2 regions of the Chryseobacillus diguaensis genome follow, and region 2 is predicted to be linked to the other one. Evidence: riboswitches for the same ligand, from Rfam matches in the RefSeq annotation. Region 2 holds a riboswitch; the other holds the start of a gene.
The links. A riboswitch is a leader RNA that binds a small molecule or an ion and turns the genes downstream of it on or off. The one in region 2 is predicted to bind manganese.
Positions count from the first base shown of each region.

Region 1: another riboswitch for manganese. It lies ahead of ACOT8F_RS17350 (TerC family protein); the one in region 2 lies ahead of ACOT8F_RS00400 (FbpB family small basic protein).

Region 1 covers NZ_JBMKNV010000013.1:71,104-87,459, reverse strand. The annotation lists gene ACOT8F_RS17395 (sensor domain-containing protein) at 1-263, shown strand, start outside; gene ACOT8F_RS17390 (SDR family oxidoreductase) at 360-1,148, opposite strand; gene ACOT8F_RS17385 (DNA ligase D) at 1,259-3,100, opposite strand; gene ACOT8F_RS17380 (D-glycero-alpha-D-manno-heptose-1,7-bisphosphate 7-phosphatase) at 3,171-3,692, shown strand; gene ku (non-homologous end joining protein Ku) at 3,715-4,596, opposite strand; gene ACOT8F_RS17370 (hypothetical protein) at 4,942-5,136, shown strand; gene ACOT8F_RS17365 (SDR family oxidoreductase) at 5,111-5,296, shown strand; gene ACOT8F_RS17360 (aldehyde dehydrogenase family protein) at 5,402-6,982, shown strand; gene ACOT8F_RS17355 (undecaprenyl-diphosphate phosphatase) at 7,044-7,820, opposite strand; yybP-ykoY riboswitch at 8,018-8,180, shown strand; gene ACOT8F_RS17350 (TerC family protein) at 8,211-8,990, shown strand; gene sigI (RNA polymerase sigma factor SigI) at 9,646-10,401, shown strand; gene ACOT8F_RS17340 (anti-sigma factor domain-containing protein) at 10,398-11,726, shown strand; gene ACOT8F_RS17335 (alpha/beta-type small acid-soluble spore protein) at 11,825-12,022, opposite strand; gene ACOT8F_RS17330 (DUF1836 domain-containing protein) at 12,243-12,947, opposite strand; gene ACOT8F_RS17325 (SGNH/GDSL hydrolase family protein) at 12,979-13,656, opposite strand; gene ACOT8F_RS17320 (hypothetical protein) at 14,410-14,553, shown strand; gene ACOT8F_RS17315 (hypothetical protein) at 14,647-14,799, shown strand; gene ACOT8F_RS17310 (hypothetical protein) at 14,814-15,002, shown strand; gene ACOT8F_RS17305 (B12-binding domain-containing radical SAM protein) at 15,022-16,356, opposite strand, start outside.
Region 2 covers NZ_JBMKNV010000001.1:69,083-85,438, forward strand. The annotation lists gene ACOT8F_RS00350 (quaternary amine ABC transporter ATP-binding protein) at 1-439, shown strand, start outside; gene ACOT8F_RS00355 (ABC transporter permease) at 436-1,275, shown strand; gene ACOT8F_RS00360 (aminopeptidase) at 1,341-2,573, opposite strand; gene ACOT8F_RS00365 (acyl-CoA dehydrogenase family protein) at 2,888-4,051, shown strand; gene ACOT8F_RS00370 (YczE/YyaS/YitT family protein) at 4,093-4,734, opposite strand; gene ACOT8F_RS00375 (divergent PAP2 family protein) at 4,984-5,454, opposite strand; gene abc-f (ribosomal protection-like ABC-F family protein) at 5,890-7,638, shown strand; gene ACOT8F_RS00385 (protein YkpC) at 7,928-8,047, opposite strand; gene ACOT8F_RS00390 (STAS domain-containing protein) at 8,418-9,245, shown strand; gene ACOT8F_RS00395 (MBL fold metallo-hydrolase) at 9,539-10,279, opposite strand; yybP-ykoY riboswitch at 10,782-10,864, shown strand; gene ACOT8F_RS00400 (FbpB family small basic protein) at 11,011-11,154, shown strand; gene ACOT8F_RS00405 (hypothetical protein) at 11,236-11,616, shown strand; cobalamin riboswitch at 11,743-11,928, shown strand; gene ACOT8F_RS00410 (hypothetical protein) at 11,893-12,081, shown strand; gene ACOT8F_RS00415 (ABC transporter substrate-binding protein) at 12,094-13,074, shown strand; gene ACOT8F_RS00420 (FecCD family ABC transporter permease) at 13,037-14,071, shown strand; gene ACOT8F_RS00425 (heme ABC transporter ATP-binding protein) at 14,085-15,413, shown strand; gene ACOT8F_RS00430 (bifunctional adenosylcobinamide kinase/adenosylcobinamide-phosphate guanylyltransferase) at 15,407-15,970, shown strand; gene cobS (adenosylcobinamide-GDP ribazoletransferase) at 15,967-16,356, shown strand, end outside.

The sequences.
Region 1 (16,356 bases), on a different contig from region 2:
TTCCATTGGATAAAATAAAAATTGACCGGAGTTTTGTTAAAAAAATGCTTAGCTCAAAACAGGATGAAATTGTTATTAAAACAATTATCGGACTTGCCAAAAATCTGGGGATGCAAATTATTGCAGAAGGTGTAGAGGAAGAATGCCAGGCCAGTTTTCTTGAAGAACATGGCTGTCACCAAATGCAGGGATATTTCTTCAGTAAACCTGTACCGGCAGAAAAAATGGATATTCTTATAAAGGGGTTTTCTGAAAAGAAGTAATGCAAAGATGCTCCTGACTTTTCTCCTGATGTCTATGTAAGGCATCAGGAGATTTTTTATATCGCTTTATTTTATCTAACAGAAAGCATAAACAGTCTATCTTAATAAGGATTCTGCACCATCTACATATATTTCGGTTCCAGTAATGTGGCTTGATTCATCAGAAGCCAAAAAATAAACGAGATTAGCGACTTGTTCGGATGAGCCTGGTCCACCTTCCAGCGGCATGTCTCCGCCATTAGGAAACTCAATTGGAATCTCAACTTCCTCAAGGCTTTCATCCCGATTTGTATTTTGCTCAATATTTGTTTCGATATAGCCGGGACATACTGCATTAACCCTTATTTTGAATTTCGCCAGCTCCAGTGCCGCCATTTTCATGAAAGCAACTTGACCTGCCTTGGAGGTGGCATAGGCAGACATCCCGATATTGGAAAATGTTCTGTTGCCATTAATAGAGCTTGTAATAATGATGCTTCCGCCCTTTGTTTTTAAGTAAGGGATTGTGTGTTTCACAATCAGAAAAGTTCCTTTTAGATTGGTTGTAATGGTTTTATCCCAATCGTTAGGATCTAATTCTTCTATAGCTGAAAAGACGCCATTGATGCCAGCATTGCTGAAAACGACATCGATTTTTCCCCATTTGTCATTCACATCTTTAATACCTTGAAGAATTCTGCTCTCATCTGCCATATCAACATCTGACACCATTGCATCTCCGCCCGCATGATTGATTTCATCTGCTGTTTTTTTAGCCCTCTTTTCATCAAGGTCAAATATTCCTACCTTCATTCCTTCTTTTGCAAATCGCAAAGCTGCCGCTTTCCCGATTCCTGATCCACCGCCTGTAACGATAGCAACCTTTCCATTACTGCTTGCTGACATGGCATTAACCTCCTGCATTGTTATTTACATGTATTTGTTACCCTAATCAGGCGGATTACTATCCTGAATTTTCTATATTTAAAATTTCTTCGGCTATTTGGCTGCTTCGTTTATTCTTTTCTATTCTCTTTGACGATCATATTAAGAATTTTTGAGAAAATGTCATCCTGATTCGTGTGAAAGTATTCGGCCCAGGGACAATTTCCAGATAGCAATCTATTTTGCATGTCCAACATAGAAAATTGAGCGGGATAGGATTCAGACTCAATTTCCTCCCAATAAAGCGGAGCTGCAGCAGGAGCATTTTCCTTTCCTCTCAAAGAATAAGGACAAATAATGGTTTTGCCTTCTGCATGCTGGATGTAATCTACATATAACTTGCTTCCCCTATTTTTCTTAAGCCTTTCAATTGTAAAAAGATCAGGGAAGCTTGCTGTAAGATAATCAGCAATGAATGAAGTAAAGATGCGGGTGTCATTGTAGGTAAAGGCACCCTCCGATAATGGAAGATGAATCTGGATTCCTTTCCCGCCTGACAGCTTTGGAAAAGCAGTTAAACCAAAACTGTCAAACACTTTCTTAATTTCTCTTGCAGCTTTTACCGCAAGATGAAAATAGTCCTTAGAGGGAGGATCCAGATCAAATACGACCTCAGATGGCCCATTGGAATCGGCTGTTCCAAAAGGAATATGGAACTCGATTGCGAGCTGGTTTCCAAGCCAAATTAACGTTGACAGATCATTGCATAAGATATATTCGATATTATCTGAAGAGGCAGTAGCGACAAAGTCAGGCGCGTAATCAGGAACATTCTTTTGGTAGAATAACTCCCCTGAAATGCCATGCGGAAAACGAATAACAGTTAGCGCCCGATCCTTCAAAAAGGGAAGCATGAAGGGGGCAGCCTCAAGTAAATATAGAATGTACTGTAATTTGTGAATCGATGGTGAAGTCCAAATGGGCTTTAACGGGTGAGTGATTCGTGCTTCCTGTTCAAGAGGGGCAAGTGATAACTGAAAAGCTTCCCATGTTCCAGCTCCCTCGTTTTCATGAAAATGAAATTGAAGAAAAGAGGGCTCGCGCAGCTGCCCTCCTAGAAAGGAAAGAAATTGCAGTTCTGCACAAATGCCTTCTTTTGCTTTATAAAATGAGCCGATCTTTTCTTCACTGTTTTCTTTAATGATTCTAACCAGGGCATTTTTTTCTTCTGCACTCATGCCATGAGAAAACGAGCCTACAGGGATAAGTATTCCATTCTTTTTTACGCCTGCATGAAAGTAGCTGTTTTTTTCGTCATAACCGATAATGTAAAAATAAGCCCGCTTATAGTTTTTTATTTTCAGCCAGTTTTTAGTTCGGGTGCCACTTTGCCATTTACTGTCCAATCGTTTGGCCACCATGCCCTCTCCATCTGAAAGTCGGATCTTTTTCATCAGTTCGCTGGGATTTTTTGAAGCAGGAACGTATTGAATCAAAGAGGGAGATTTCGGATGAATAGAAAGCGGCCAATTCCATTCTGCAAAAAGGTTCATAAGATATTTTTTTCTCTCGTGATAGGGGGAGTTCACCAATGAGTCCCCTTTTATTTCTAAAAGGTCAAATACACACAAGTGGCACGGGCTTTTGTTTGCTAGTACTTCAATTTTTTCTTTTGTTTTTAGTCTGCCGCGCATCTGTATCTGTTCAAAATCGCATTGGTAGGGGGATAATAAAAAGGAAAGCTCCCCATCCATTGTTAAAGGGAGGTAAGGATCCAATTTTTTTCTTTGCTGATTGACCCATTGTTCGATTTCAGGAAAGGAAGGAGATAGATCTTTCCCGTTTCGGCTTATTAGCTCCATTCTGTCTTTAAAAACAGATAGGATTGCCCGAAAGCCGTCATATTTTACTTCAAAAAGCCATTGACCTTCTGAAGGAACAGAATGTGTCAGGGTAGGGAGCATTGGTTTCATTTATATCACCTTTTTTAGTAACGGTTTTTTGTTAAGAAGCGATGATCAGCTATAGAAGGAGGCGGAGAAATTGAAGAAAGGTGTTTTTCTCGATCGGGATGGGGTCATCAATGAGGTTATGACAGAACGGGTTAAATACGTCAATAAACCTCAAGATTTATTTTTTCTGGATGGAGCTTTAGATGCTATAAGACTTTTAACGGAAAGCGGATATGACATTTTTATTATAACCAACCAAGGCGGAGTAGGCCTGGGATACCTGAAGGAGAGTGTGCTTCAAGCTATTCACGCTAAGATGCTGAAAGAGATAGAGAACAGCGGAGGGCGGATTACAGAAGTGGTCTACTGTCCGCATGCTCCCTATTCTGGATGTTCCTGCAGAAAGCCTGAACCCCTCTTGCTATTAAATTTGATCGAAAAATATAAACTTACGGCAAATGATACATTTATGATTGGTGACAGGGAGACAGACATTGAAGCCGGGAAAAGGGCAGGAACAAGGACGATCTTAATTGGAGATAATCCTGGAATTGGCGATTTTCAATTCTCTTCATTGGTGCATGCTGCCAAATGGATAGTAAAAGAAGGTTAACAAGAGGTTAACCTTCAATATTTTATGCTTTTTTGCGTGATGTCTTTGTTTTTTTTGCCGAAGAGGATTTCTTTTCTTTCGGTTCTTCTTCTTTATTCTTGCTCTCTTTTGAGGCCGGTTCTTCTTTTTTTCCTCCTGAACGGTTAATGCTGGCCTGGAGAGCGCTCATAAGGTCAACGACATTTTCACGGGGAGCAGCTTCTTCAGGTGTTTTTCCTTCATTTTGATTAATTTTTTGCTGAATCAGCTCTTGTACTTCTTCGCGGTAGTCATCTTTATATTTAGAAGGATCAAATGTGGTTGTAAGCTGATCAATAAGCATAATGGCTGTATCCAGTTCCTTCTTTTGCACCACTGCTGTTTCTGGTACGCTCGGCACATCAGCAGCCCTCCTTACTTCATCCGGATAATGAATCGTTTCCATGATAATGCAATTTTCGTATACTCTTACGATGGCCATTTGCTGTTTGGAACGAATCGTGATTTCCGCTATTCCGATTTTCCCAGATTCCTTCAATGCTTCTCTAAGCAAGGAGTATGCTTTGGCCCCATTTTCACCGGGACCTATAAAATAAGCTCTGTTAAAGTAAATTGGATCGATTTCTTCCAAATTGACAAAGTCGACAATTTCGACCGCTTTGTCTTCATGCTCTTTTTTCAGTTCTTTCAGTTCTTCATCATTCAAAATGACAAATTTCCCTTTTACATATTCATATCCTTTTACAATATCCTCCATCTTCACTTCTTCATCGCAGTTTGGACAGGTTTTTTCATATTGAATGGGAGTATGGCATTTCTTATGAAGATTCCGCAGCTTTACATCTTTGTCTTCCGTTGCGGCATATAGCTTAATCGGAATGTTGACAAGTCCAAAACTAATAGAGCCCTTCCACATTGTATGCATGGTGCACCTGCTTTCTTTTAGTAGTAGGTTCAACTGATCTTCATCCATTTTGGCGAAAATGGCAGGAAATAGAGGAAGTTGAAAACTTTTCACGAACATTCATAAATAGTGATCCTGCAATTTTAAGTAAAGATTTTTGCTTTTCGTATGGGTATAGAACAAGAATATAGAGAATCTTCGTGGCATCTTTTCTTAATTCGCAGTTGTATTGTTGGCTGGAATTCATTTATTTCATTGAAAAAGCAACAAAGTTTAAGAAAAAAGCCTAAATGAATGTTTTTCTATAGTTTGCTGCTTATAAGGAAATTCATAATTAGAAAAAAATTCCGGGAGGACGAAGGAGCCTTGAAAAAGTTTTTTGTGACAGGTTTTCCAGGATTTATAGCGAGGGAATTAATAAGAGAAGCAAATAAGCAAGAATTGTTTAGCCATGTTTACGTTCTTTCTCTTCCTCATCTTGTACCGCAAGCAAGAGAATTGCTTTCAGAAATTGCTCCAGGAAAAGGGACCGTACTTGAAGGAGATATTACGAAAAGATAACCTTGGAATCGGTCAGGAAATGAGGGAAAGACTCCAAAATGAAGTAACACATGTATTTCACCTTGCGGCAATCAATGATTTAGGAGTCAAAAGAGAAGCTGCATATAAAGTGAACGTAATCGGCAGGAATATGACTGCAGCAATACCATGCAAGCATTAAAGAATTCTGATGTTTCCTGTCCTTCGTTTAATACGTACGCAGATGTTTTAGTAGCTTTTTTTAAAGAGAACAGAAAACCATTTTTAAAGGAAGGTGTGAAGTGTTATGCCGGAAGTCAAGAGTAAGCTTTCTGCTAAGGCTGCAAGTGCACAAAAGCTTCAAGCCGTTAACCCTGCAACAGGAAGGATCATTAAGGAAATTGATGAATTTCCGATTAAACAAGTTTCTGCAGCCTATCAAAATGCAAGAGCAGCAGAAAAAGAGTGGAGTTCATTAAGAATGAAAGAGAGGCTTGCATACTTCCGCGAGCTTCGCTATTTGATGAGCCGCAAACTGGAACAAATTGTTCAGATTATCAGCAGTGATACTGGTAAAACAAAAACAGAAGCCTTAACAGCCGATGTAATGCCTGTCCTTGATGCACTTGTTTATTTCGAGCAAAATGCTGAAAGAATATTGTCCCGGCAAAGTACATCAACACCACTTCTTTTTTTAGGGAAAAAAAGCTATATCGAATATATGTCAAGGGGGGCAGTGCTTGTCATCTCCCCATGGAATTTTCCACTTCAGCTTGCGATGATTCCGATGCTCAGCGCTCTTGCGGGCGGAAATGCTGTAATATTGAAGCCTTCTGAAGTGACACCGCTTGTAGGACTTCTTATTGAAGTGCTGTTTAAGGAAGCGGGTTTTCCGGAGCATACGGTTCAAGTAGCGCATGGCGGCAAAGAACTTGGGGCTGCATTAACGAAAGGGAAGCCGGATTTTATTTTCTTCACTGGTTCTGTTAAAACGGGGAAGATCATTCAGGCACAGGCAGCAAGAGATTTAATTCCGACTATACTTGAACTTGGCGGGAAAGATCCGATGATCGTTTTTAAAGATGCGAATATTGAACGGGCTGTAAATGGTGCCATATGGGGAGCATTTACAAACAGCGGACAAGTTTGCATGAGTACAGAACGACTTTATGTGGAAAGACCCATCTACAATGCATTTGTGGCAAAAATGCGGGAAAAGGTTATCCAATTAAAACAGGGATATGGAGATAATGATGATATTGGATCCATGACCTCGCCTCTACAGCTCGACATTGTCAAGGAACAGCTTGAAGATGCAGTGTGTAAAGGGGCTAAACTGATAACAGGCGAACTGCCTGATTATTGGGATTCTTCGAATGAGATGTTTATAAAGCCAATTATATTAGTTGACGTAAACGAAGACATGGATATTATCAAAGAAGAAACATTTGGACCTGTTATTCCGATCATTCCTTTCGATTCAGAAGAAGAAGCCATCAATATGGCCAACAATTCGCTTTACGGCCTAAATGCAAGTGTCTGGACAAACGATTTGGAAAAGGCTGAAAAAGTTGTTTCAAAACTTGTTACTGGTAATGCAGCGATAAATGATGTCATGGTGTCGGTTGTTAATCATGGTTTGCCATTTGGTGGAGTAAAACAGAGCGGTATAGGAAGGTATCATGGAGAAGGCGGGCTTCGGGCTTTCTGTCATGAAAAAGCAGTTATGGCCGATACTGGAAAGAAAAATTATGAAATTCAATGGTATCCTTATAAGGGGAAACATCAGCTGTTTTTAAAGCTCTTTCAAAATATTTTTGGACCGGACAAAAAATGGGGAGAATCTGCAAAGCTCTATTTAGATATTGTGAAGTATTCCAAGAAGTAAGGCTCTTTTATGTATAGAACAAACCCCCGGTATGCAGTTCTTAACGGGGGTTTTTCATCCATTAAAAGACTTTTAAGCCCTGCATAACTAGAATAAATATCCCAAGAATCCAGACATAGCCTGCAAACCATTTCAATGAGTGCTTTTTTACAAAATCAATCATCCACTTTACAGCTGCATAGCCGAAAAGGGCTGCTGATACAGTTGCAAGAAACATAGGAGTCAGTCCGAGACTTGCTCCGCTATCTGAAAGGTCTTTCATTTGAAAAAGAATAGCACCAAAAACAGCAGGAATAGAAAGCAGGAAAGAAAAATAGGCTGCTGTTTCTTTATCAATGTTTCTAAACAGAGCACCAGCAATGGTCAACCCAGACCTTGAAACGGCTGGAAAAATGGCGAATGCCTGAAACGTGCCGATCCAAATGCTATCAAAAAAAGAAAGATCCTCAAGTGTCTTACTGCCTCTTTTCATATTTCCTGCAAACCATAGAAAAGCTCCGGTTAATAGAAATTCCCATCCGATTGTACTTCCAGTCAAGGAAAGCCTGTCAAAAAAATCACTAAAAAAAACACCAGCACAAACAGCAGGCAGTGTTCCAGCTGCAAGAAGCCAGGTAAGACGTCCAAACGGGTTTTTTAATAGCCTGATCAGTATATCACGGTAAAAGACGATAAGTGCGATGAACGTTCCGATATGAAGCATTGTATCAAGAAACAATCCAGCATCCTGAAGTCCAAAAAGCTTTTTTCCAATATACAAATGGCCTGTACTGGAAATCGGCAGAAACTCCGTAAGCCCCTGGATCATGCCTAGTATTAGAGCAGCTATGGAATCCAATACAATGTCCTCCCCATTATTCATTGTTTTAGAACACACGATTTCTGCTTTGATTGAAAAAAAACATAGTTTAAGAATAGAGCCTGTATTAATTAAACATATGACTCTCTAAAGAAAAAATAGAACCTGAACAAGTTCAGATAAGAGGTTGACATGTTCGCAAGAAAATTATATAGTTACAGTAACAAAATATGATTCTCTTTTTCAAAGGGGAGTAGCGTTCAGGTAGTTACCTGAAAATAAAGTCGTCAATTCATGGATTTTTCCATCGGCTTTATTGACATGATGCACGTTAACATGTTCAGCAAGACCTTTGCCCGATAGCGGCGAAGGTCTTTTTATATTTTCTTCAGCCTAGTCGGGAGCAAGAGAACGATTAGGAGGAGAAAAATGGATTTATCGCTTTTTATGGAGTATGGATGGGTATTGCTTGTATTAATTGTTCTTGAGGGAATTTTGGCTGCTGACAATGCACTTGTAATGGCTGTAATGGTGAAGCATTTGCCAGATGATCAGCGAAAAAAAGCCTTATTCTACGGATTAGCAGGAGCATTTGTAATGAGATTCGGAGCGCTGTTTGCTATATCATTTCTTGTGAATGTCTGGCAGGTTCAAGCCATCGGCGCACTTTATCTTCTTTTCATTGCTGTGAATCATCTGCTGAAAAAGTTTGTCTTTAAGAAAAAAGAAGAAGATGAAAGCAGCCCTAAGAAAAAATCTGGATTCTGGATGACCGTTTTAAAAGTGGAAATTGCGGATATGGCATTTGCTGTAGATTCTATTTTAGCTGCTGTTGCCCTTGCGGTTACTCTCCCTGCAACGCTTCTTCCTAAAATCGGAGGTTTAGATGGCGGACAATTCCTTGTCATCTTTGCCGGAGGATTAATTGGAATTGTTATCATGCGTTTTGCTGCCAGTATGTTTGTCTCGTTGCTTAAAAGGAAGCCAAACCTTGAAACAGCTGCATTTATGATTGTTGGATGGGTGGGAGTAAAGCTTGGTTTATATACGCTGGCTCATCCTCAAATTAGTATGGTTTCTAAACATTTTATCGAATCCGGTGCATGGAAGATATCCTTCTGGATTGTACTTGCAGCAATTGCAGCAGGTGGGTGGATTTTCTCAAAAGATGTGGAAGCGGAACAATTCGGAAAGCAAATTCAAAAATAAAAAAGGCTCTTTTTTAAAATTTGTTGTTTTTTCCTGCTAACAAAAGAACGCATTGGTTTATCCAATGTGTTCTTTTTTACGTTACATAAATAAGGAAATGATTGTGAAGCTTAATTATTGCAGAAAGATCAGTCACTTAAACAAAGCCTTAAGATATTAAAATAAGCAATATACTTTAAAAATCATTCTAATTAAGGTCCTTTTGTAATGGGCTTTTTTAACTGTTAAAAGGCTTCTTAACAAATTTATAATATGCCCCCCCAATTGCGAAATAGAGCCCGTATATTCTAGTGAACAGGGAAATTGAAAAAGGAGGAGGCAAAAATACGATAATAGGCCAAAAGAATTATCTGCAAATGTTCGGATGAAAAATATCTGCAGAGATCTAATCAAAAACTGCAAAAATCCGAAAACAGCCGAAAGTAATAACACTCACCAAAACATAGCAGTGCCTATCATCTCTGCATTGTTCAATCAGACCAACAGAAAAAATATTTTGCCAGAAAAACCAATATTTTAAATCCATCTTTATCATTGCTTTTAAGCTGTTTTTCTCTGCTTCTCATCTGTGGCTTGCGAGATTCACATTTTCTTCCTTTGCGCTCCCCATCTAAATTAGCTATGATAAACGAAGTATTAAATGGGAGAAACAGAGGTGAAATGTGTGCCAAGCCTTTTGTTCAAATTAGGTAAAAGGAAACGCTCTTTAGAAGATACCGTCATCAGGATCCAGCAGGGTGACAGTGAACTTCAGAATCAGCTGATTGAGCAATATAAGCCTTTCGTTGCAAAAACGGTGTCCTCCGTTTGCAAACGTTATATAGATGAAACAGCTGATGAATTCAGCATTGGGCTCATAGCCTTTAACGAAGCAATCGAAAAATACTCTCCGGAAAAAGGGAACTCACTTCTAGCTTTTGCAGAATTGATTATAAAACGGAAAGTGATCGATTATATTAGAAAAGAAGCCCGCAGTGCGCAAACCATTAACATTGAACTTCAGGAACATGAAGAAGGAGAAGTTTCTCAAAGTAAAATCGAGGCGGATTTATCCATTGATGAATTTCAGAGGTTAATAGAACAGGAACATCGCCAGGAAGAGATCCTTCATTTCCAAAAGGTCCTGAAAGAGTTTCACTTGACTATAGCTGACTTGATTGACCATTCGCCCAAGCATATTGATGCCAGGCAAAACGCCATACAGGTAGCTATCATATTAGTGGAACACGAGGAATTGTGCAAAGTGCTGTTTCAAAAAAAGCAGCTCCCTGTCAAACAACTTGAAAAACTTGTATCAGTCAGCCGGAAAACCGTTGAACGGAATCGCAAATATATCATTGCGATGGTCATTATTTTGACAGGCGACTATCTCTACTTAAAAGACTACATAAAAGGGGTGCTCGATGCATGAAAAGAGGGGTCGTAGTCCATCTGAGTGATAAATATGTCACGCTGCTTACATCAGACGGCCAATTTACTAAAGCCCGAAACGTTGAAAAAAAGTACCAATTGGGAGAAGAGATTGCATTCTCTCCCCAAGAGTTTGATAAAGAAGTCCGCACTCGCAAGTGGCTTGGAATTTCAGGGGTCAAATCAGCAAAGGCCGGTGTACTGACCATAGTAGCAATAATATTATTATTTTTTACAGTACTGCCTATATTGGACCAGGACAAAGTATATGCCTATATGACTGTGGATATAAATCCAAGCTTTGAACTTGCGCTGAATGAAAAAATGCAAGTTGTAAAAATTCATCCTATAAATGATGATGGTAAAAAGCTGATCAACAATATGCCAAACATGAAGCACGAGGGTGTGCGGAATGTAATTAATCAGATTGTTTCGAAAAGTAAGGAAATGGGTTATGTAAAGAAAGGTAAAAAACTTCTCATTACTGCTATTTTCAACCATCAGGGCAATAAAGAATATGATAAAAAGCTGATGAAAAATGTTGGCTCCCTGAAAGGTTCCTTTCAAAACGAAGATCTTCCTCTAAAAATCGTTAAGTCCGACATGAAAACTCGAGAAAAGGCGAGAAAGCAGGGAATTTCTACTGGGAAATATCTTGAACTTCAAGTTCAGCCGCAAATTAATCAACCGACTGAACATAAGGAAAAGAACGAAGAGAAAAAGAAAGAAGACTCTTTAAGTCCTAATTCTGAAAATTCTGCTCTTAAGCCTCAGTCCAATAGCAAGGATGAGGTAAAGCTGAAGCTATTAGATGCGAAAAGAAAGCTTGAATTAACAAAACAGGAATTGAAGAAGAAAAACGGCCATTCCGTCCTGCGAAGTCCTGAAGATCAATCTGAAGAAAAAAAGATGTCTATTTCTAAACGGCAAAAAGCTGTTAAGGAAGAAGATCAGCATGAAATTTCAATTTCAGCCCCGAATATGAAAAAAGGGAAAAAACCTGAACCTAAAAAAGAAAAAGGGCATTCTCAAAACATGTTGAAGGGAAATCACGGATCCCGCTCTGGCCAAAATAAAGAGTACTCAACTAAGAGTTCGGTCAGCCGTAAAAACCATGCAGCGAAGCAAGAAGATAAGGATTCAGACAGGCGAAGGCCTCCTTCGAATATAAAACACGAAGAAAACCGCCATACGGTGAGCAGCACATCTAGAAAAACACAGCCTATAAAGCCAGTTCATAAAAAAGAAGGATCAATAAAGAAAAGCGTTAAATCAAAGAAAAAGGGTCATAGTTCGGTTCTTCATAAACAGTCAAAACAAAAGTGATTAAGGCCTGATGTATTGCAATCAGTCTTGAGGAAAATTGTAAAATCGCCGTGCGGATTGCATCGGCGATTTTGCCATGCTTATTAAGTTGACAAATCTTATTGATTTGTTTTTGATTGAGCTTGTGCAATCAGGCGTTTTGTCATTTCTCCGCCAACAGATCCATTCGAACGGGAAGTTGTATCAGAACCTAGATTGACACCGAATTCTTGTGCAACTTCGTATTTAAATGTTTCGAGTGCCTGTTCAGCACCTGGCACGAGCAATTTATTTCGATTTCTTGCCATTTTGTTCATCTCCTTTACTAAGACTGTATACCACCTTTAACAGGTGTATCTCTATTTTTTTACTTACTGGCTGAATTATTCGCTTAAAGACTTCTTCATTTTTCCATCAACCTTTTTTATGTATGAATGAAACAGGATTTTCAAAAAATTTTCAGTGATGAAGGAGTCTGAATAAAGAATCACGATCCGACTCTTTATTCACAATCACGGTTCATACAAAAAGGAAAACTCAGCTGAGTTTTCCTTTTTGTTTTTGAAGATGTTTATCAAGAAAAAATTTTGCCCGCTGATGGAAATGAAAAGCAGCTACTGCCAATATCGTCAGGACAAGAATATCCTCGATATGGTCCCATGTTTCCTCAGGCACCCAAATTTCCTTTTTAGTGTCCTCAATCACCTGGATAATGTACTCCTCGCTAAATTCTAAAGGGCTGCATGATGGCTCTTTTAAGAGGGACTCCAGAAGAAGCGCGTAAATGTGATAATAAGTTACTGGGCTGATCACATCGTCGCTTCGGTCTGTGATCGTGTTGAATAAAGCTGTTAATAAATAGCGAATTGTACCAAAGTCATAAACGATTTTTAAATCCTTAACAGTTAAAAGAATGGCTGCTTGATCGATGGAATATTTTTTTCCTTGCAGCGGAGGTCCAATCAACTCCCGAATATCCCTTTTTATCCAGTTTTGCAGGGATGTTGAAGAGAGGGTAGCAAAATCACATAAATTTCCCAGCTCAACAATTTCATTCGTTGACAAACCGTAAGGCAGATCTCTTGATGCAATGCGCTTTAAAAACTCAGGAGGTCCGCTGCCTGCAGGATTTCGTGAATGTATGCTTTTATTTATGATTGTAAGCGGAGGGACATCGAACTCTCCTTTAAGGGAAAGCAACAGCTCTGCCATTTCCAGTCTAGTCAGCTTTGCAGTTGTCATAAATCACCTCTTATTCCTGCTGGCTCAATCTTTATTCTTTATAAAAATGCCGGGCAACTTCCCTGCCAAGTATTTGATATCCCTCAGAAGTAAGGTGAATGCCATCATCACTTATAAAATGAAGAAGACTGCCCGCTTGTTTTATCGCGGACCGGACATCAATTTTCATTACTTGAAAATCATCTGCCAGCTTATTGAGACTTCTATTATACATTCCGTGCCAATGTTCAATTCCGCCGACAGCGCTGATCCAATGACTAATGGAGCTGCTGTATCTTGAAGCGATATAGCTGTAATACCTAACTGGATCTAGAGGAGGCATTGTTGTGATAACGGGAGTAATACCTGATTGCTTAATTTTCTCCACAATAGCAGCGACATTTTCCATATAGCGGTCCAGCGGAACAATTGCCTCATGAGACCTATTCGGATAAGATGCCACTTCATCCCATTTAAAATTGCAATCATTTCCTCCAATCCCGATAATGGCAAAGTCCGGATGTTCATTAATCACATCTTTTTGCACTCTCTTTAATAAAGTATCGGAATTATCATTAAATACACCTTTATTAATAACATTTACATCCTTTTTGTCTTCGGCAAACAATTCCTCAAGATGAGCAGGATAATTATCTTTTAAAATACGCAATCGGCCTTTAACAAATGAGACACCTCTTGTTAAGCTGTCTCCAAAACAAATAATTTTCATTGTCATCCCTACTTGCATGTATTGGTATATCACAATTATAACACGCATGAATGAGACAGGCTCTGTCCTAGGTTTAGAAGAAGTTGAAAATAGCAGTGGCATTATATGGAATATTAATAAAAGAAAAAACCCCTTCATAAAAAAGGGGTCAAACATTAAAAGCTGAAACAGAATTTCTTAATTCTGCCGCCATGGAAGCAAGAAGCTGGGAGGCGGCTAGCAGCTCTTGCATCGTTGCATTTTGTTCTTCTGTTAACATCAATTTCTTTAATGCTTTCATTTGCTTGTTGACATTTGAAACGGCTTCGCCAACATGCTTGCTTCTTTTTTCAAGGTTTTGAATATGATCTAATATTTCCTGGAAAATAGAGCCCCATTGTGAACGAGTTCATTTCCCTTTGCAATAGCACCAGTACTCTCTTTCATTACAGCATTATTGGTTTCCTTTTGGGCAGAGGAGGGGGATCATCTGAATGTTTCCGGTTGCCTCTGCGGTCTGTTCTGCCAGTTTTCTTACTTCAGAAGCCACTACACCGAAGCCTTTTACAAGGCTTTTTTCAGATTCATTTGAAAGCGAATCCGGACCCAGTTTTTTAAGCAGTGCTTCGTATTCCTGAGACTGCTCATAAAGTGTACCGTAATGGCAAATAAAATAATTCGATGGTAATGAGTAGAAAGTCTTGTTTTATTAGAGGATTCATCGGGCAAAATAAATAGAGTGCAAACAGACCACCGAAAAAGGAGAAATGCGAAATGAACAAGGATGGATTGTTTCCGGTTGCCCAATTAGATGAAAACCATCTTAACAATTTAAAGAAGGCTGAACAGCTTCTAAGAGAAGAAACTGGAGAAGAAATTGTGATCATTGCATACCAGCATAAAAATAACCAGAATTAACATAGATTACTTAGTTAGTCATCCTTCCACATGCACAAGCTAAGAATGCGGGAGAAACCGCAGATTTTAGATTTTTCACTTAGGGGGATGTTTATGAAACGTAAGGCAGCAAGAAATCAGGCATATAAAAACAATTTTACCCCAACCGAAAGCTTGCCGGATTCTGAATTTGCGGCAGAATACAGCCATGAAAAATCCAAGAAGGCTGCTAACCGCAATTCCAAGCATGGAATGCAAGGTCAATAAGACGGAGGTCTAATATGTCCAAAAAGACAGAAAAAAGCCGTTCAATGCAAAATCACAAAAAACCAGCTGATAAACAGTTGCTTAAAGAAGAATTTGGACATGAACTGGGAGATATGAATGCAGCTAAAACGATCGAGCTGCTTGAATTAGTTAAGTATAAAAAGAAAGACCAGGAAGACAAATGCCAAAAAGAAAAAAAGTGAGGATTTTCCTCACTTTTTTCTACATAGCTTTTGAAGTTAAAGGCTTAGTGCCCATATAATAAGATTCTGTTTTGGAAAGAATCGGATCGAAATGGACGAGCAAATAGGTTTTTTCGGTATTGGTTTTTCCAGAATTATGATACTCTTGAAGATTAAATGGCAGAGCTTCAAGCACAGTATGCTTGTAAAGTTCTTTTTCAGTAAACTGCTTATTGGCAAATTTGCTTCCGAGCAGATCAGGATTTTCAAGGATCATCTTATATACCTTGTCCCGTTCCTCTTTTGATAATGAGTCGTCCCATAAAGGTTTTCTTGGCTTAAATTTATGTGTCATTAAGTAGTCGTACTTCATAAATCCTTCTGAAATAGATGTATACTCAGGAGCTGTTTCTTTAAGGAACTGCTGCAGCCTCTTATATAAATCTTCCAGCTGATGGCCAATACGGCTCCAGCCTTTTTGGTCCCAAAACGTTCCAAACTCCTGGAAGAAGTCAAAAGGTGTAGGGAAGACATGGTTGATTAAAAAGCCCATCGTTTCATCCATTCGGTGATCATTCCAATATTTCTCCAAAACGTCCTCTACTTGCTTTATTCGGATGATATCTTCAAAGGAAAGGACATTATTTTTCAGAATTTCATATGGAGAATGGTCCATATAGACATAATCATGCTGACTTGCATTCAAACGAAGTCCAGTGCCTCGAAGCATTTTCAAAAATCCCAGCTGAAGCTCCTCTGGTCCCAGAGCAAAAACGTCATTAAATGTCTTCTTAAAAGAAGTGTAATCTTCCTCTGGAAGCCCGGCAATTAAATCCAGATGCTGGTCGATTTTTCCTCCTTCCTTCACCATTGTGACGGTTCTAGTCAGCTTAGCGAAGTTCTGTTTACGTTTCACCAGCTCATTCGTATCGTCATTTGTTGATTGAACACCAATCTCAAAGCGGAACAAGCCTTTTGGTGCATTGTCATTTAGAAATTGGATAACTTCAGGGCGCATAATATCAGCTGTAATTTCAAATTGAAAAACGGTCCCGGGCAAATGCTCATCAATTAAAAACTGGAACATTTCAAGGGCGTAGCTTCTGCTTATATTAAACGTTCTATCCACAAATTTAATTGTCTTAGCTCCATTTTTCATTAAAAAGCGAATATCTTCTTTTACTTTTTCACGATCAAAATAGCGAACTCCTACTTCAATTGAAGATAAGCAAAATTGGCAGCTGAAGGGGCATCCGCGGCTGGTTTCGATGTAGGTCACACGTTTGGAAAGCTGGGGCAGGTCTTCTTTAAAACGGAATGGAGACGGCAGTTCTTTTAAATCCAGTTTATTGGCGCCGGGATTTACAATAACTTT
Region 2 (16,356 bases):
TATTATGACTAATCCTGCAAACGAATATGTAGAACGGTTCGTTGAAGATGTCAACCTCGGCAAGGTTTTAACTGCTGAAAGTGTTATGAGCAGAGCCGAAACCATTCTGGTTGACAGGGGACCAAGGGTAGCCCTTCAAATTTTAAGGCAGGCTGGAATGACAAGCATATATGCAGTTGATAAAGCCCAGAAGTACATAGGCCTTGTTACAGCGGACGATGTGGCAAGGGCTGTAGCGGAAAATGGGAATATAAGAGACATTATCCATACAGATGTTCCTACAGTAACGCTTGATACAGTGCTCGAGGAAATGTATGAAAGAATGGCTGGCACAAGATATCCATTGCCAGTTGTTGATGAAAACAACCGTCTGAGAGGGGTTGTCAAACGAAGCAGCGTCATTCAGGCACTTGCTGGTAAAGAGGTGATTCAGCCATGAACAATATTCCGAAATTGCCGCTCGGAAAATATGTAGACCATTTTGTAGAGTTTTTAAATGACAGGCTTCTTGGCTTATTCAATGTAATTGGAAGTATAATTGAAACCTTTAATGACTTGCTGGTTGGCCTAATGGGAGCAGTGCCGCCGATTCTGCTTGCTATTATCATTGCTGGACTTGCTTATTGGGCGAGCAGAAGATGGGGATTGACGATTTTTACACTTCTGGGTCTTTTTCTCATTATTAATTTGGGATTTTGGGATCAAACGCTTGATTCTGTTGCACTGGTTCTTACTTCTGTTATTATTTCCATAATTATCGGGATACCTCTTGGAATTTGGTGTTCACAAAGTGATAGAGTATCAAGTATATTAAGTCCGATATTGGACTTCATGCAAACGATGCCGGCTTTCGTGTACTTGATTCCAGCCATTCTCTTTTTCGGAATTGGAGTAACCCCTGGTATTATCGCTTCTGTTATTTTTGCCATGCCACCGACAATCCGCCTCACAAATCTTGGAATCCGCCAAGTTCCTGAGGATCTTGTTGAAGCAGCGAATGCATTTGGATCAACAACTTCACAGAAGCTTTTCAAAGTGCAGCTTCCTCTGGCTACTGGAACTATAATGGCAGGAATCAACCAAAGTATCATGCTTGCTCTATCGATGGTTGTTATAGCTTCTCTTGTTGGAGCGCCTGGTCTTGGGGTGGAGGTATACCGTGCTGTACAAAGGATTCAGGTTGGTCTTGGATTTGAAGCAGGGATTGCCATCGTAATTTTAGCCATTATTCTGGACCGGATCACGCAAAGCTTGAATCCTGCCAAACGGAAATAAAAAAAGGTCTGGAGATACTTGGAAGCCCAGGTTTCTCACAGACCTTTTATCATTTAAAGGCGGAATCAAATCGCCCAATTTCCGTTACGGAAGATTGGTTCGCTTGTTCCATCTTCTTTAATGCCATCAATGGACATTTCATCTGAACCGATCATAAAATCTACATGTGTAATGCTTGAATTAACTCCATGTTTCGCTAACTCTTCACGGGACATTTTTTTGCCGCCTTCGATGTTAAAAGCATACCCGCTTCCAATAGCCAAGTGATTGGATGCATTTTCATCAAATAGGGTGTTGTAGAAAAGCACACCTGAATTGGAGATCGGTGAATCATATGGCACAAGAGCAACTTCTCCTAAATAATGTGACCCTTCATCTGTTTCCACAAGGTGCTTGAGGATTTCCTCACCGGCTTCTGCCTTTACATCTACAATCTTCCCGTTTTCAAAAGTAAGAGTGAAATTGTCAATTAAGTTGCCGCCATAGCTTAAAGGCTTGGTGCTTGACACAGTACCGTTAACGCCTTCTTTAAGCGGAACAGTGAAAACTTCTTCAGTAGGCATGTTTGCCATAAATTCAACATCATTCACGTTTGTGCTCCCAGCGCCAACCCAGAGATGTTTTTCATGCAGATCAATTTTTAAGTCTGTTCCTTTTGCTTTATAATGCAGGGTTTTGTATTTCTTGCTATTTAAGTAATCCACCTTGCTGTGAAGGGAACGATCATGATCCTTCCAAGCCTGCACAGGATCTTCCAGATCAGCTCTAGTTGCTTTGAAAATGGCTTCCCAGAGCTTTTCAACAGCTTCTTCATCATTTACATCAGGGAACACCTTTTTAGCCCAGTCCTTCGATGCCGCAGCAATGACAGTCCAGCTCACTTTATCAGATTGTATGTATGTGCGGTATTTATCCAATGCTTGGCCGGCAGCTTTATTAGCAGCAGCAATTCTTTTGGAGTCTACCCCTTTTAAGAGATCGGGATTAGCGGAAACGATAGACATAAAAGCTGCATTGCTTTCAGCCAGCTCTTCTTTTCCTTTTGCAAGCCATGATGGATATTCTTGAAACGCTTCATCAGGAGCGAGATCGTATTTCGTGCGGGCAACGATTTCGTCGTGCCAATCTACCTGAACATTTTTAGCGCCTTCTTCATAAGCTTTTTTAGCTACAATTCTGACAAATTCAGCTGCTTCAATTGACGCATTGATGACCAGGGTTTGATCTTTTTGAATATTAACGCCTACTTTAACAGCAAGGTCCGCATACTTTTCCAGTTTTTCCTTAAAATGAGACAAGGATAAAACCCCCTTTTAATGGATTCTTTATGCTATTTTGATCAGAGCTTTCTTACATTATGTTCTAACTGAGAGTTATTGGGAGCATAATGGAGAAAAAGCCTTTCCAAAGTATCATATCAGATTTGTCTGAATCGTGAAAATATCTATTACTTTATTTTTTATGAGCAAAAACGATAAAATAAAGCATAGTTGCTTTCACTCAAGTAATTAGTCGATAAGATATGAACGATATGTTTTCCTTTTCCTTGGCTTTGAAGGTGAAAATTTTCTTCTGAACTGAAACACTTTATAAAGAAAATAAGCAGGTGGATATGATGACGATGCTTGATGAACAATTTGTAAAAACAGCTGAGCAAGAGCAATGGTTAAAGAAGGCTAGTGTGCTGTCCGGACTTTTTTATGAACGTGCTGAAAGACATGACAGAGAAGCTTCTTTTCCATTTGATAATTTTGCTGATTTAAAAAATGAAGGCTTTTACTCGCTTACTATTCCCAAAAGCCTTGGAGGGCATGAAATCGATCTGTATACTTTTTTGCTTATTCAAGAAAAGATAGCTCAGGGAGATGCCCCAACAGCCCTTTCGATCGGCTGGCATTTAGGTTTGTTTATCAATTTGCGTGAATCAATGAAATGGGAAAAAACAACATTCGAGAAGATGGCAAAAGAAGTAACACAATCACAAAAATTAATAAACAGTGCGGCGACAGAAGCGGGTACCGGAAGTCCAGCACGCGGCGGCAAGCCGGAAACAACTGCTGTGAAACAAGGGGAAGACTGGCTCATTAATGGAAGAAAAATCTTTACTTCGCTAGCCCCGATTCTGGATTACTTTATTATAACCGCAACAGTTGAAGAATCAGGTGAAGTAGGGGAGTTTCTGATCCCAAGAGAAACAAAGGGTGTATCTATAGAAGAAACTTGGAATACGATGGGGATGCGCGGTACAAGAAGTGATGATCTTATTCTTGATAATGTGGCAGTTCCTAAAGAAGCACTTGTCAATGGCAATCGAAACAAAAAAGCAATGGCCCAAGGATGGCTTCTGCATATTCCTGCCTGCTACCTTGGAGTTGCCATTGCGGCTAGAAACTATGCAGTTGATTTTGCAAAAAATTATCATCCTAATAGTCTTCCGCATCCAATTAAAGAAGTTCCGGAAGTTCGCAGAAAGGTGGCTGAAATGGACATGAAGCTCTTTACAGCACGGCAGGTCATGTATTCAGCCGCAAAAAAATGGGATGATGAGAAGGATAAACGGGAAGGACTCAGCACTGAACTCGCTGCTGTGAAATATATTGCAACCAATGCAGCTATTGAAGTAGTTGATCTAGCCATGAGAATAGTAGGAGGGCAAAGCCTCTTTCAATCAAAGCCGCTTGAACGGTTTTACAGAGACGTCAGGGCAGGCCTTCACAATCCCCCTTCTGATGATATTGCCTTGAAGCTGATGGCGGACAAGGCGTTTGAAGAATAAATCCCCCTCTAAGTAAAAGGCCGGCAAATTCTGCTGGCTTTTTACATGGATGCAGTATGGCTTTTTCTTTTATTCTCTATTGCTTTGATAAAAAGTTGAAAAATATGAAGAGACTTTTGGAATACAGGACTTTGAAAAAATGTATAGAGAAATGTCATGATGAAAACAGGTCCGCCAAGAAAGAAACCGATTAGAAGGACGATGCTTTCCACGAGTATTCTAGATTTGCTCACAGATAATCCTGTCTTATCTGATATAGACAGCATAAAGCCATCTCGCGGCCCTGCGCCTATGCCCGCAGCAACATACATTCCGCCTCCAATCCCAGTTATCGCAATACCTGCAAACAATATGAGAAGGTTAACAGCCAAATATGGTGTGGCATCAGGCAGAATGTTCAAATGCAGAAACAAGTCCATGATAGGTCCGATCATAATAGCATTCAGAAATGTGCCGATATTAATATATTTTCGATCCATAAATAATGAAATGATGACCAAAAAAAGCCCGCACAAAACGCCCCATGTTCCAATTGTAATACCAAAATGCTGAAAAAGAGCTACATTCAATACTTCCCATGGATGGATCCCAAGAAATTTCACCTTGATGGCAAGAGCGTTACCTAATCCGTAAAAAATCAATCCAATGAAGAATAATACATATCGAAAAAACCTTACGTTCATTTTGACACCGCTTTTCTGATCACTGATTATCTATATATTATGGATATATTTAAAAAAGTACAAGAGAAAGTGATGGGGACACTTTGAACCCATATTCTTTTCTAATGCTTTTAACTGAAGGGGTTAAAGAAAAGGGGACTTTATCTATTTCATGATCCTTGCAGGGCTTGCTGATAATCATCACGTTCTTTATCATAGAAAAGCAGCCAGGATCTCATCATCCGGGCTGCTTTTATACCTCTCAGCCTTTTATTTCGAGTCTTCGATCCAGGCACTAATCAAACCAATGACAATTCCGAGTGCTGCACCTCCAGCGACTTCTGCAGGCTGATGACCAAGTAATTCATTAAGTTCTTCTTCCTGCTTAACATGTCCAAGACCTGGGAAATGACCTGATAGTACCTCAATATCTGCATCAATATCATTCACAAGCTTTGCAATTTCTCCTGTATGTCTTCTGATGCCTTGAGCGTCGTACATAACGATCGCTCCGAAAACAACGGCAAGAGCTGTTTCAATGGAACTAGTCCCTCTTTTTGCAGCAACATATGAAGCAAGTGAAGCAACACCCGCAGAGTGAGAGCTCGGCATTCCGCCAGTTTGCAATAGCGGTCTCCAATCCCATTTTCCTGTCACTTTTTTGTAAGTAAATACCTTCAATCCTTGGGCAATCCCGATCGCTGACAATGCTGTGACAATGCCTGTATTCATTTTTTTCATCTTTTGCTTCACCTCTAGTTTTCAATAGATTTCCGAAAAAAAGAAGGAACTATACCTTTTCCTATTAACTATATACCCCATAATAGGAAAAGAAAAAATGAGATGTTATTTATGATGAGCTTTTCTATCATGGGAAATTAGATAAAATATATTGACAATAAACATGTTACTTTCATATACTGGAAATAATTCTATGTGCGGAAAGGATGAAATTGGGCCGATGAAATTCTAATCTTATTTTTCTTACGTTTGCTGAATACGCAAAACCTGGAGAAGTAGGATTAGTCTGCCCATTTAATCATTCTGTTGCCGTATAGCTTTCAAGCTTATTTGAAGCTGTGCAGGTTCTGTTTGCTTTTTTGGCATTTCTATGAAACCTCTCCGGGTACTTTGTGGAGAGGTTTTTTGATTTAGACAAAAAAGGAGTGGCCTTGTATGAACATAATGAAAATAAGTGATCTTCAGAAAAGCTACGGTGAACATTCTATCTTAAATAATTTGATGCTTGAAATACAATCGGGTGACCGAATTGGTCTTGTCGGTTATAACGGAACCGGAAAAACAACCTTAATGAATATTTTAGCTGGTAAGCTTAAGGCTGACAGCGGGAATATCGATACATTTGGACGTCATATATCCGTAGGATATTTGGAGCAATCGATTGAATATAAATTGATGGATTTTCAATCCATCATTCGTGAGGATCATACAAGCGGAATACTGGAAACAACCAGCAAGCTGGGATTGGAAAAGGCGCAGAATTGGGAAGCAGAAAGATTGAGTCATTTAAGCGGCGGTGAAAAACTGAAGCTTATTCTTTCAAAGGTATGGGCCTCAAAGCCTCAATTGCTGCTTTTGGATGAGCCGACTAACCATCTGGATCTGCAGGGAGTACGCTGGCTGATCCATGAGCTTGAACAATATGAGGGTACTGTCATCATTATTTCCCATGACCGGTATTTTCTTGATGAAACAGTAAACAGAATAGAAGAGCTTTCAGAAGGAAAGCTTGAATCATATACTGGTAACTATACAGCTTACAGAGAAGAGAAAAAAAGAAGGCAGGAACTGCAGCAGCAAAAGTATGAAAACCAGCAGAAAAATAAGCAGAAAATCGAATCTCAAATGGAAAATTTGAAAAATTGGTCTGAAAAAGCCCATAGGGATTCAACCAAAAAGGGGTCTCCTTCTGAACGCAGACAAATTGGATTTAAAGAATTTCACAGGGCCAAGGCAAAGAAAATGGACATCCAAATTCGTTCGAAAATGACTCGCCTTACTGCTGAACTGGAAAAAAATAAAATTGAAAAACCAGAAGATGACGTAAAGTTATTATTTGAATTTGAAAATGGCGGAAAAAGAGGAAAGCGGATTTATGAGATGGCCGGAGCGGGAAAAAAAGCCGGACATCGCTGGCTTTTTCAGGAAAGTCATTTTTATGTAAAATACGGTGAGAGAGTGGGGATCTTCGGACCAAATGGCTGTGGGAAAACGACGCTGGTCAAAGTGCTGCTTGGTAATGAAAATTTAACGGAAGGCACTTTTTGGAAAAGTGATTCGTTGAAAATTGGTTATTTAAGCCAGGATGTTACCGACCTTAAAGAGAATGAAACACCAATCGAGGCTTTGAAGCTGGAAGAGCGCGATGACATTCTTAAGCTTAAAACCATATGTGCCGGCCTTGGAATGAAGGCTGACACTCTTAATAAGAAAATCGGTGAACTTAGCCTTGGGCAGAGAACAAGAATGAAGCTTGCCGGTATGCTGTTAAAAAAAGCTGATGTGCTTATTTTGGATGAGCCGACAAATCATCTTGATCTTCCTAGCAGAGAGAAGCTTGAGGAAACGCTAAAAGACTTCACCGGTTCAATTTTAATCGTTTCCCATGATTATTATTTTATGAATAAATTAGCTGACCGCCTTCTTGTTTTTGAAGAAGGCACAATCAGGCGTTATGAGCACGGATTAAAAAGTTACGAATCGAAAAAGGAAGTAAACAAAAATGAAAATAGCAAGCAAACGCACAAGGAAGAGCTGCTTGTTCTGGAAACGAAAATTTCTGCTGTTCTGGGTGAATTAAGCATGCTGCTTGCTGGTGATCCAAAATATAAAGAACTTGATAAACAATTTGCAGAATTAACTTCAGCTAAAAAAATATTGCTTAAGGAAATGAAAAACGGCTGATAACCCAAAAACAACTGACAAATAGAGCAGCCGCAAATTTCATTGGTCCATTATTGCGATATTCTTCTCATATGAGCCTCTCATCCATTTCAGAAATAGACTGGATAAGAGGCTTTCTTTTTAGCTTAACAGAATTGATAACATTTCTTAACTTAGTTTACGCACTGAATATAGCTTCAGGCGCCATAGGTTCGAGGTGAAAAGCCCATCTGTCTAGAAGGTGAAAGAACAACCTATAAGCCAAGCTTTCCATGTGCTTGTCGCCTAAGGCAATCGCCTTGCGCTTTTTTCATTTTCCCGTTGTATGTACGGCAGGTTCAGGCAGGTTTGCCATTGAAATGCTGATACCTCCGCAAATAATGCCTGTCAGCAGAAGACTGATGATTAACCGTCTGCTCAAATCCTTCATTTTTCACCCTCCATCATTCATTTGTATATTGGTCCTATTGGGTATGAATCAGTCTGCTTGCTGATCCTGCAGATTTGCATGATGCAGATATCGTCCTGTTCTAATCCTTTACTACTATAAATGGAGGACAAGCTAATTGGGAAGATAGAAAAAATCCAATTTTTAAAAATAGGGAAAAAGGATGAATTTTTTTCTGGAATCCAAAATAAGACAAATTCTAAATTGTTACCTTTTCCAAGTATTCGTCTTAAATAAACCTAGTCAGTTAGCTTGGGAGTAAACTTAATTTAAAATTTTTATCTTCAAAAAGGTATATAAAATTGTTACTATATATATATAAGATGGAGTTTAATAGGGGGTTAGCAGCAAAATGGAATCAAAAGTTATCTTAAGTGAAGAGATAAAAACTTACATAAACGAAAACGGAGAAATATTCAAGGGTAAGCTGCTGTCTGAAGCAATAAACGTCTCGGGGAAAATTAAAGACATTTTAAATAAGGGAAACATTGATTTATTAAAAAATGCCAGAAGATTGATTTTTTATGTAGTTGATCAAAAAGATTCAGAATTAGTCTCTTTTGCAGAGCAGGAGGGAATTGCCTGGGCGACTCATTCATTAACACTTGCATTAAAATTAGAATGGGTACAAGCTATCAGAAGAACTTTGTGGCAGATTATTGGTTCAATTGATGAATCAAAGGGTATAATAATGGAACGCTTGGAATATTATGAACTTGAAAAACTAATAAATGACAGGATCGATCAATTCCTTAACAGTTTTTTCCTTAGTTATTCAAATTGTAAGGATGAAATGCTCCTTAAACAAAGAGAAATGGTGGAACATTTGTCAGTTCCCATTATTCCTTTAAGTGAAACTGTTTCCGTTTTGCCTTTGATTGGCACAATTGACTCTTACAGGATTAAAATAATAGAGGAAAAAGTCTTGACCGATATTGCTGAATCAAGAATCGAGAAGCTGGTTATAGACCTTTCGGGTATAGCCATGATGGAAATGGATGTCATTGATCATTTGGAAAAAGTATTAGCTGGGGTTTCCATGATGGGTAGTAAAGCCATACTTACTGGACTCAGACCTGACCTTGTTAGAAAAATGGTCCAAGCAGGAATCCGTTTTGATAAAGATGCTGAAACAAGAGGCACACTGCAAGAAACATTAAAGAAATATCTTAATAACTAAAAAATTCACGAAGTGTTCTAAATGCAGCCATTAATTCAGCATCGAAAACCGGTTCTTCACAAACTGCATTATCTGGACATTAACAGACTTTGTTAAAATCGAAAATAACTCCTTTTTTGCTTTGAAGCTTTGGCACGGTAGTTGAAGAAGTCTATTCTATCTAAAAATTATAAAAGCAGTGTGATTTCCTATGGGAAACACACTGCTTTTATAGTGGTGTATATCTTCTTTTTCCTATTACGGTACCTCAAGCGGGAAAGGCTTACTTGTAAACTTAACTGGTCCTTTCAGTACTAATTTTCTCCAGCAAGTTCTTTTAAACGTTCGCCTGTACTGTCATCAAAAAAGCCCCCATGATAACAAATAACTTTTTCGATATCATATTTTGTAAATTTTTTAATCGATTCCATCGCCTGTTTCATGTCAGGTGTAACTCTTTCACTTGGTCCATAAATTTGCCCGTCATTGCCGACTAGTGCATCACCCGCTATAAGGGTTTTGTATTTATGAAGGTAAAGACTGATATGGCCCGGTGTATGTCCAGGAGTGAAAATAACTGTAATACCGCCGCAGATCGGAAGTACTTGTTCATCTTCAATCGTTGTATCCACTTTTGCGTGAGGAGGTTTCTGCATTATAGCGACAATACTTGCCTGCTTGTCCTCAGGAAGGGTTTCAGTCATCTGCTTCATTCTTTCAGGATTCATTTTAATTATCGGTTTATCACCTTCAATATAAGGCTTGTCTTCTTTATGGGCAAGCACTTCAATTTCTTTTTCAGTATTGCTCAAGATTTCCGGAAGGCTTCCAATATGATCGATATCCTGATGGGTTAAAATGATTTTATTCAGGCTTGAAAAAGAAATTCCGGCTGCTTTAAAACTTTTTTCAAATTCCTTTAACTGCCCAGGGACACCAGTATCAATAAGAACTGCATTGTCTTCATCCCATACTAAAGCAGGATGGATGGTACGCTTATTTCCCATAAATTCCATTGTCAATTCAAGCATTTCAAGTCCTTCAGAAATTTTCATGTATACCCAAAGCTTTCATGCAGAAAACTTTGGCCACTTCCCTATAAAAGTATCCTTCTTGACCATTATAGAATTGGTGAAGAAGAAAAGGCGAATGATTTGCTGTTCATGTGTCATGTCCTATTTTTCATACATAATCAAAATGAAGCGTGCAGGAGAAATTATCCTTTGTTAAAATATTCAGAGAAATAACTAAATGTATAAGGCGTGTTTCGAATGGGCCATTTTATTTGTGTTACATGCGGTGTGCAATATGACAGGACAGTTAATGAACCAGTAGTGCCTCATTTGCAAAGATGAAAGGCAGTATGTCAATCAGGGAGGACAAAAGTGGACAGAGCCGTAACACAGCAAACGTTATATATCTGCGGGTCACACGACAGCTTTTTCATATAAAAGATCGGACAGTTAAAAGAGGGAAAATGATAGTTAAATACTCGTCTGACTATCATTGACAAAAGAAATGAAATGGTGTAAACTCTTAGTATATTAATAGTTCGTTTATCCTCTCAAAGGGGAGTAGCTGTTCGAATAAAGTCGTCATTACGGGTGAATTCCCCGGCTTTATTGGCAACATATGTTGCTAGCGAGACCTTTGCCAAAATAATTGGTAAAGGCATTTTTTATTTAGGCGCTTTTACCAACTTGGTAAAAGCGCCTTTGCTGTTTTTAAGAGGATACGAACGAATAAAGAAAGGAATGAAAAGATGAGAAGAAGCGTATTTCATAACATGGATGAATTAATCAGAAGCAACAAACAAGAAATGATGAAGGACTCGAAAACTCTGGACTTCATTGAAGAGAAAGTCGAGAAGAAACATGCAAAGTCTGATAACAAAAAGAGTTCCATTAAAAAATTGATTTTTAAAACATAAACCATTACTGGGAAGAGTAATAACAGCAGTTTAAACATTTATATTTACGGAAAATATATTTAAAAAAGGGGATTATAAAAGATGAAAAAATTATTATCAGCATTTTTAGTTTTTGCTTTGCTTCTTTCACCTGTTGGCAATTTTATCAGCCACAGTCAGGATAATGTTGCAAGTGCAAAAGGATTTCGTTCTGGAGGAGGATTTAAATCGCCTTCCATGTTTAAACAAAAGAAAAGCTACAATAATTACAATTCCTATAAAAAAGCTCCTGCTTCAAGGGCTAAAGGGAATTCATTTATGAAAGGGATTTTTTACGGCGGATTAGCTGGACTGTTATTTGGCAGTATGTTCGGCCACATGGGAGCTTTTGGTTCCATTGCCGGACTTTTAGTGAATCTGATCGGAATTGTGATCTTGTTTTATATCGTGCGAAAAGCTTTTCGCTTGTTTGCAAGAAGATAATAAAGGTAAGGGACTTTTTTTTGAAAAGTCCCTTTCTTTATTAGACAGTGCTAACCAAAGCGCTTGCGCTTTATTTTTTAAGTGCAAGATTCCTAATAAATAGAGTATAATAGATTTGCTCTAATTAAATAACGATTTGGAACAGGTGCCAATCTTGATAAGCTTGGCATAATAGGGAAGTTGGTTTAATTCCAACGCGGTCCCGCCACTGTAAATGGGAGTATTCCTGGATAAACCACTGTGCATATGCATGGGAAGGTGCAGGATGCAATGATCATGAGCCAGGAGACCTGCCTGCTTTCATCTCACCTTAAACCCTACGAGGATAGGAAGGTGCCACTACTTGAAACCAATGTATTTGCTTTTGCAATCTTGTGTCCATTCATGCTGGCAACACTTCCCGCAGTCAGGGAGGTGTTTTTTGTTTTTATAAGGCAATTCAAAGTGAAAACGACTATAGCATAATGGAGGCAAATGATGAAAAAAATATTTTCTGCTCTATTAACACTCTCTTTATCAGCAGGTCTTCTTACGGCATGCAATACAGCTGAAAACCAGAAAAAAACAAATGAAAATCCTTCTGCGGAAACAAAAGAAGGGAACCAAGCGGCATTTCCTTTGAAAATAAAGGATGCCACAGGCAAGGAAGTAACAATTAAGCAGGAGCCAAAGCGCATTGTTTCCTTAATTCCAAGCAATACAGAGGTTGCGTATGATCTCAATCTTGGCAAGGAAATTGTAGGGGTTTCTAATTTTGATAATTATCCAGCGGATGTTAGCAAAAAAGAAAAAGTGGGAGATGCCCAAAAGGTAAATGTGGAAAAAATAATTGGTCTGAAACCGGACCTTGTACTGGCGCATGAATCAAGCCTGAATTCATCGGGAGACAGCCTGGATCAGCTAAAGAATGCAGGTATTTCAGTCGTTGTAGTAAATGATGCTGAAACATTTAGTGCTGTCTACCAATCAATAGAAATGGTAGGGAAAGCAACTGGGAAATCGAAAGAAGCTAAAGACATTATCGCAAAGATGAAGGAAAAGATTTCTTCCGTAAAAGAAAAAGCAAAAAGCATTCCTCAAGATAAGCAGAAAAGAGTATATGTTGAAATCTCGCCTTCTCCGGATATATACACTGCCGGAAAGGGAACGTTTATTGATGAAATTCTAACAGATATTGGAGCAAAAAATGCAGCAGCGGACCTGAAAGGCTGGGCAAAAATATCAGAAGAAGCTGCCGTTAAGCTCAATCCTGACAGCATTATAACGACATATGGCTATTATATAAAGGATCCTATTAAGCAGGTTTCAGGCAGAAAAGGCTGGGAAAATGTCAGCGCAGTTAAAAATAAAGATATTGTTGATGTTAACTCTGATCAGGTTACAAGACCAGGTCCGCGGCTAGCGGAAGGAGTAGAAGAGCTTGCAAAGGTCATCTATCCGGACATTTATAAGAAATAACCGCATTTTTCAATATACAGCAGTACTGGCTTTCCTTTTACTCGCACTGTTTGCTGGTATATCAGCGGGTGCAGTATCCATTCCCTTTATGGATATCGTTAAGATGATCAGTAAACAAGGGAGACCCCTTAACGGTGTAGATCCATCTACTGTGAGCATTTTAATGGAAATACGCCTTCCGCGCGTTCTATTGGCAGGCTTTGTAGGAGCTTCTCTTGCTTTAGCAGGAGGGGCCTTTCAAGGTCTTCTCAGAAATCCATTAGCTGATCCTTATACATTGGGAGTTTCTTCAGGTGCTTCCGTTGGAGCTGTTTCAGCTATATACTTTGGAATTAATATATTTGGTATCTATACACTGCCTGTTTTCAGTATTGCTGCGGGTGCATTAACAATGGGCTGTGTCCTTTTCATTTCCTATGCTGCTCAAAAGCGAACTTCAATGGAGACGCTGATTTTAGCAGGAGTTATTGCAAATTCTTTTTTAGGGGCTATTATATCACTCATCATTGCATTAACAGGAGATGAAATAAGAGAAGTCATGAACTGGCTCTTAGGGAGTGTTTCGATGAGAGGCTGGCCCTATGTGAAAATGATTTTGCCGTTTCTTATTTCTGGAAGCATTGTGCTGCTTATGCAGGCAAGAGAATTGAATGCATTCGCCTTTGGTGAGGAAAGAGCTCATTATATTGGGGTGAAGGTGAAGAATAAACAGATTATGATTATTATAGCGGCTTCCGTTTTGACAGGGTCTGCAGTCGCTGTTTCAGGAGCCATAGGATTTGTAGGACTCGTTATTCCTCATATTATCCGATTTTTATACGGTACTGACCATCGCCATTTGCTGCCGCTCTCCATGCTAACAGGTGCCGGATTTTTAATGCTCTCGGATTTGCTAGCAAGAACCATTATCTCACCTGGAGAGCTGCCGATTGGCGTTATTACAGCCATAATAGGTGCCCCGGTATTTGCGGCCATTCTTTTCGCAAATCGAAAGTAAGGGAGGAGATAAAATGATACTTCTAAAAGATGTGTCAGGCGGATATGAAAAAAAAGAAGTTCTGCATAACATTTCTTTTCAAGTTGGTGAAGGTGAATTTTTCGGAATACTTGGTCCGAATGGGAGCGGAAAAACTACTTTGATGAAGATGATCTCTGGTCTCTTGAACTCAGAAAAGGGAGATATCCTTATTAAAGGAAAAAGATCATCAGACTATTCATCAAAAGAACGGGCGCGAGTGCTGGCCGTTTTGCCGCAGCTGAATCATCTTTCCTTTGATCTCTCTGTTAAAGAAGTTGTTTCAATGGGAAGATATCCCCATCAGGCAGGAATATTGCCAAGGTGGAATGAACATGATGAAGAAATTGTTCAAAGAGTAATGGAGGAGACCGGAATTTTGCCATTTTCAGGGCAGTCCATCCATTCTTTAAGCGGCGGGGAGCAGCAGCGTGTTTTTCTTGCTCAGGCACTTGCACAGGAGCCGGATGTTCTTCTTTTGGACGAGCCGACAAACCATCTGGACTTAAGCTATCAGCAGGAGCTTCTTTCTGCCTTAAAAGCTGCCGCAGGAAGAAATAAGCTTACCATCCTTTCTATTTTTCATGATTTGAATCTGGCAAGTTTTTATTGCGACAGGCTGCTATTGATGAATCATGGCCAGGTCGAAGCAGAGGGGAGTGCATATGAAGTGCTTGAAAGAGAAATCCTGGAAAGGGTTTACGGGACAGCCCTGGAAAGGCACTATCATCCTAAGAGCAGCAGGCCGCAAGTTCTTTTAAAAGCAGTACCTGAAAAAAATTTCATAGAATTTACAGGGAAATTATCTGCAATAGAAAACATGACTTCATTTCAATCAAACAGACCGCTAAAAACGCTTTTCACAGGTCCTGATAAACCTGGCTTTGGCTGGTATAAATGCTTTGCAAATTTACCTGTTCAAAAATACAAAGATGAAAAAGGACGGGAAACTATTTTAGAAGAAAGGGGCTGGCTCAAACATGAAACCATTCTAGCAGCACTTCCGGCTGGGGAACAAAAGATGGATCAGCACAAAACGCACAAAGAAAATTTTATGATTCAGACGGTTGTTACAAAAGCATCCCAAGCCATCAGCATCTGGACTTTCATTCATGGAAATTTATCCGAGGGTGTTTTTTTGAAAGCTCTTATGAAAGTGACCGAAACGTTAACAAAGATGAATCATGAATTTCATAGTGACCCTTTAATCCTCATTGCCTCAACACAAATAGGAGATGAACTGAGATCGGCAAATGAGCTGCTGGAAGAAATGGAAAAGGGCTTGTCAGCATGTCTTCCTGTAAAGGGGAAAAGGATATGCTGATTTTTATAACAGGGGGGGTAAGAAGCGGAAAAAGCACATTTGCAGAAATGCTCGCAGGATCAACAGGGAACGGTGTTCTAAATTATGTCGCAACAAGCCTGGAAACGGATCTCGAAATGAAGAGAAGAATTAAAAGGCATCAGCAAATGAGGCAGGTGCAGGATAGAAATTGGATCACTTATGAACAGCCATATGATACAGAAAAAGTCTCTTGTTGTTTTTCTAAGAAGGATACCGTTTTGCTGGATTGCCTTACGATTCTTCTTAGCAATGAACTGTTCCGCGAAAATATCGAGCGTTCGAATAAAGAAGTAATGAAACACATTTTACATGGTCTGTCATCCATTAAAAAGGCATGCGGCACACTGATTATTGTTTCAAATGAAGTGTTCCATGAGGCTCAGGATAGTAAAGGAACACTGGTTAATACATATGTCTCACTGCTCGGAAAGCTGCACCAGGAGCTCGTTAAGATAGCGGATGAGGCCTATCTTGTTGAAAATGGTGTTCCAATACGGAAGAAGGGGCCTGGAAAGAAAGGTGAGAGACTTTTATGAAAAATCTGCTGGCAGGCGTCCTATTAGCATTTCAATTTTTCACAGCTCTACCTGTCAAAAGAACAATTGGGATGAGCAAAAAGCGTATTTACTATATGATTCAGAGCTTGCCTTTTGCAGGTTTAGCAATCGGGATTGTCTCTGTTTTATTGCTGCTTTTTTTAAAGGGCTATACACCACTTTCACCTGCAGCTTGCGCTTTTATTTTATGGATTCTTCCTATCCTGCTCACTGGCGGACTCCATCTTGATGGCTGGATAGATACAAGTGATGCTTATTTTTCTTATCGTGATAAGGATAAGCGGCTTGAAATTATGAAGGATCCGAGAACAGGGGCTTTTGGAGTTCTTTCTGTCATTGTTTTATTAAGTGCCCGATTTTTGTTC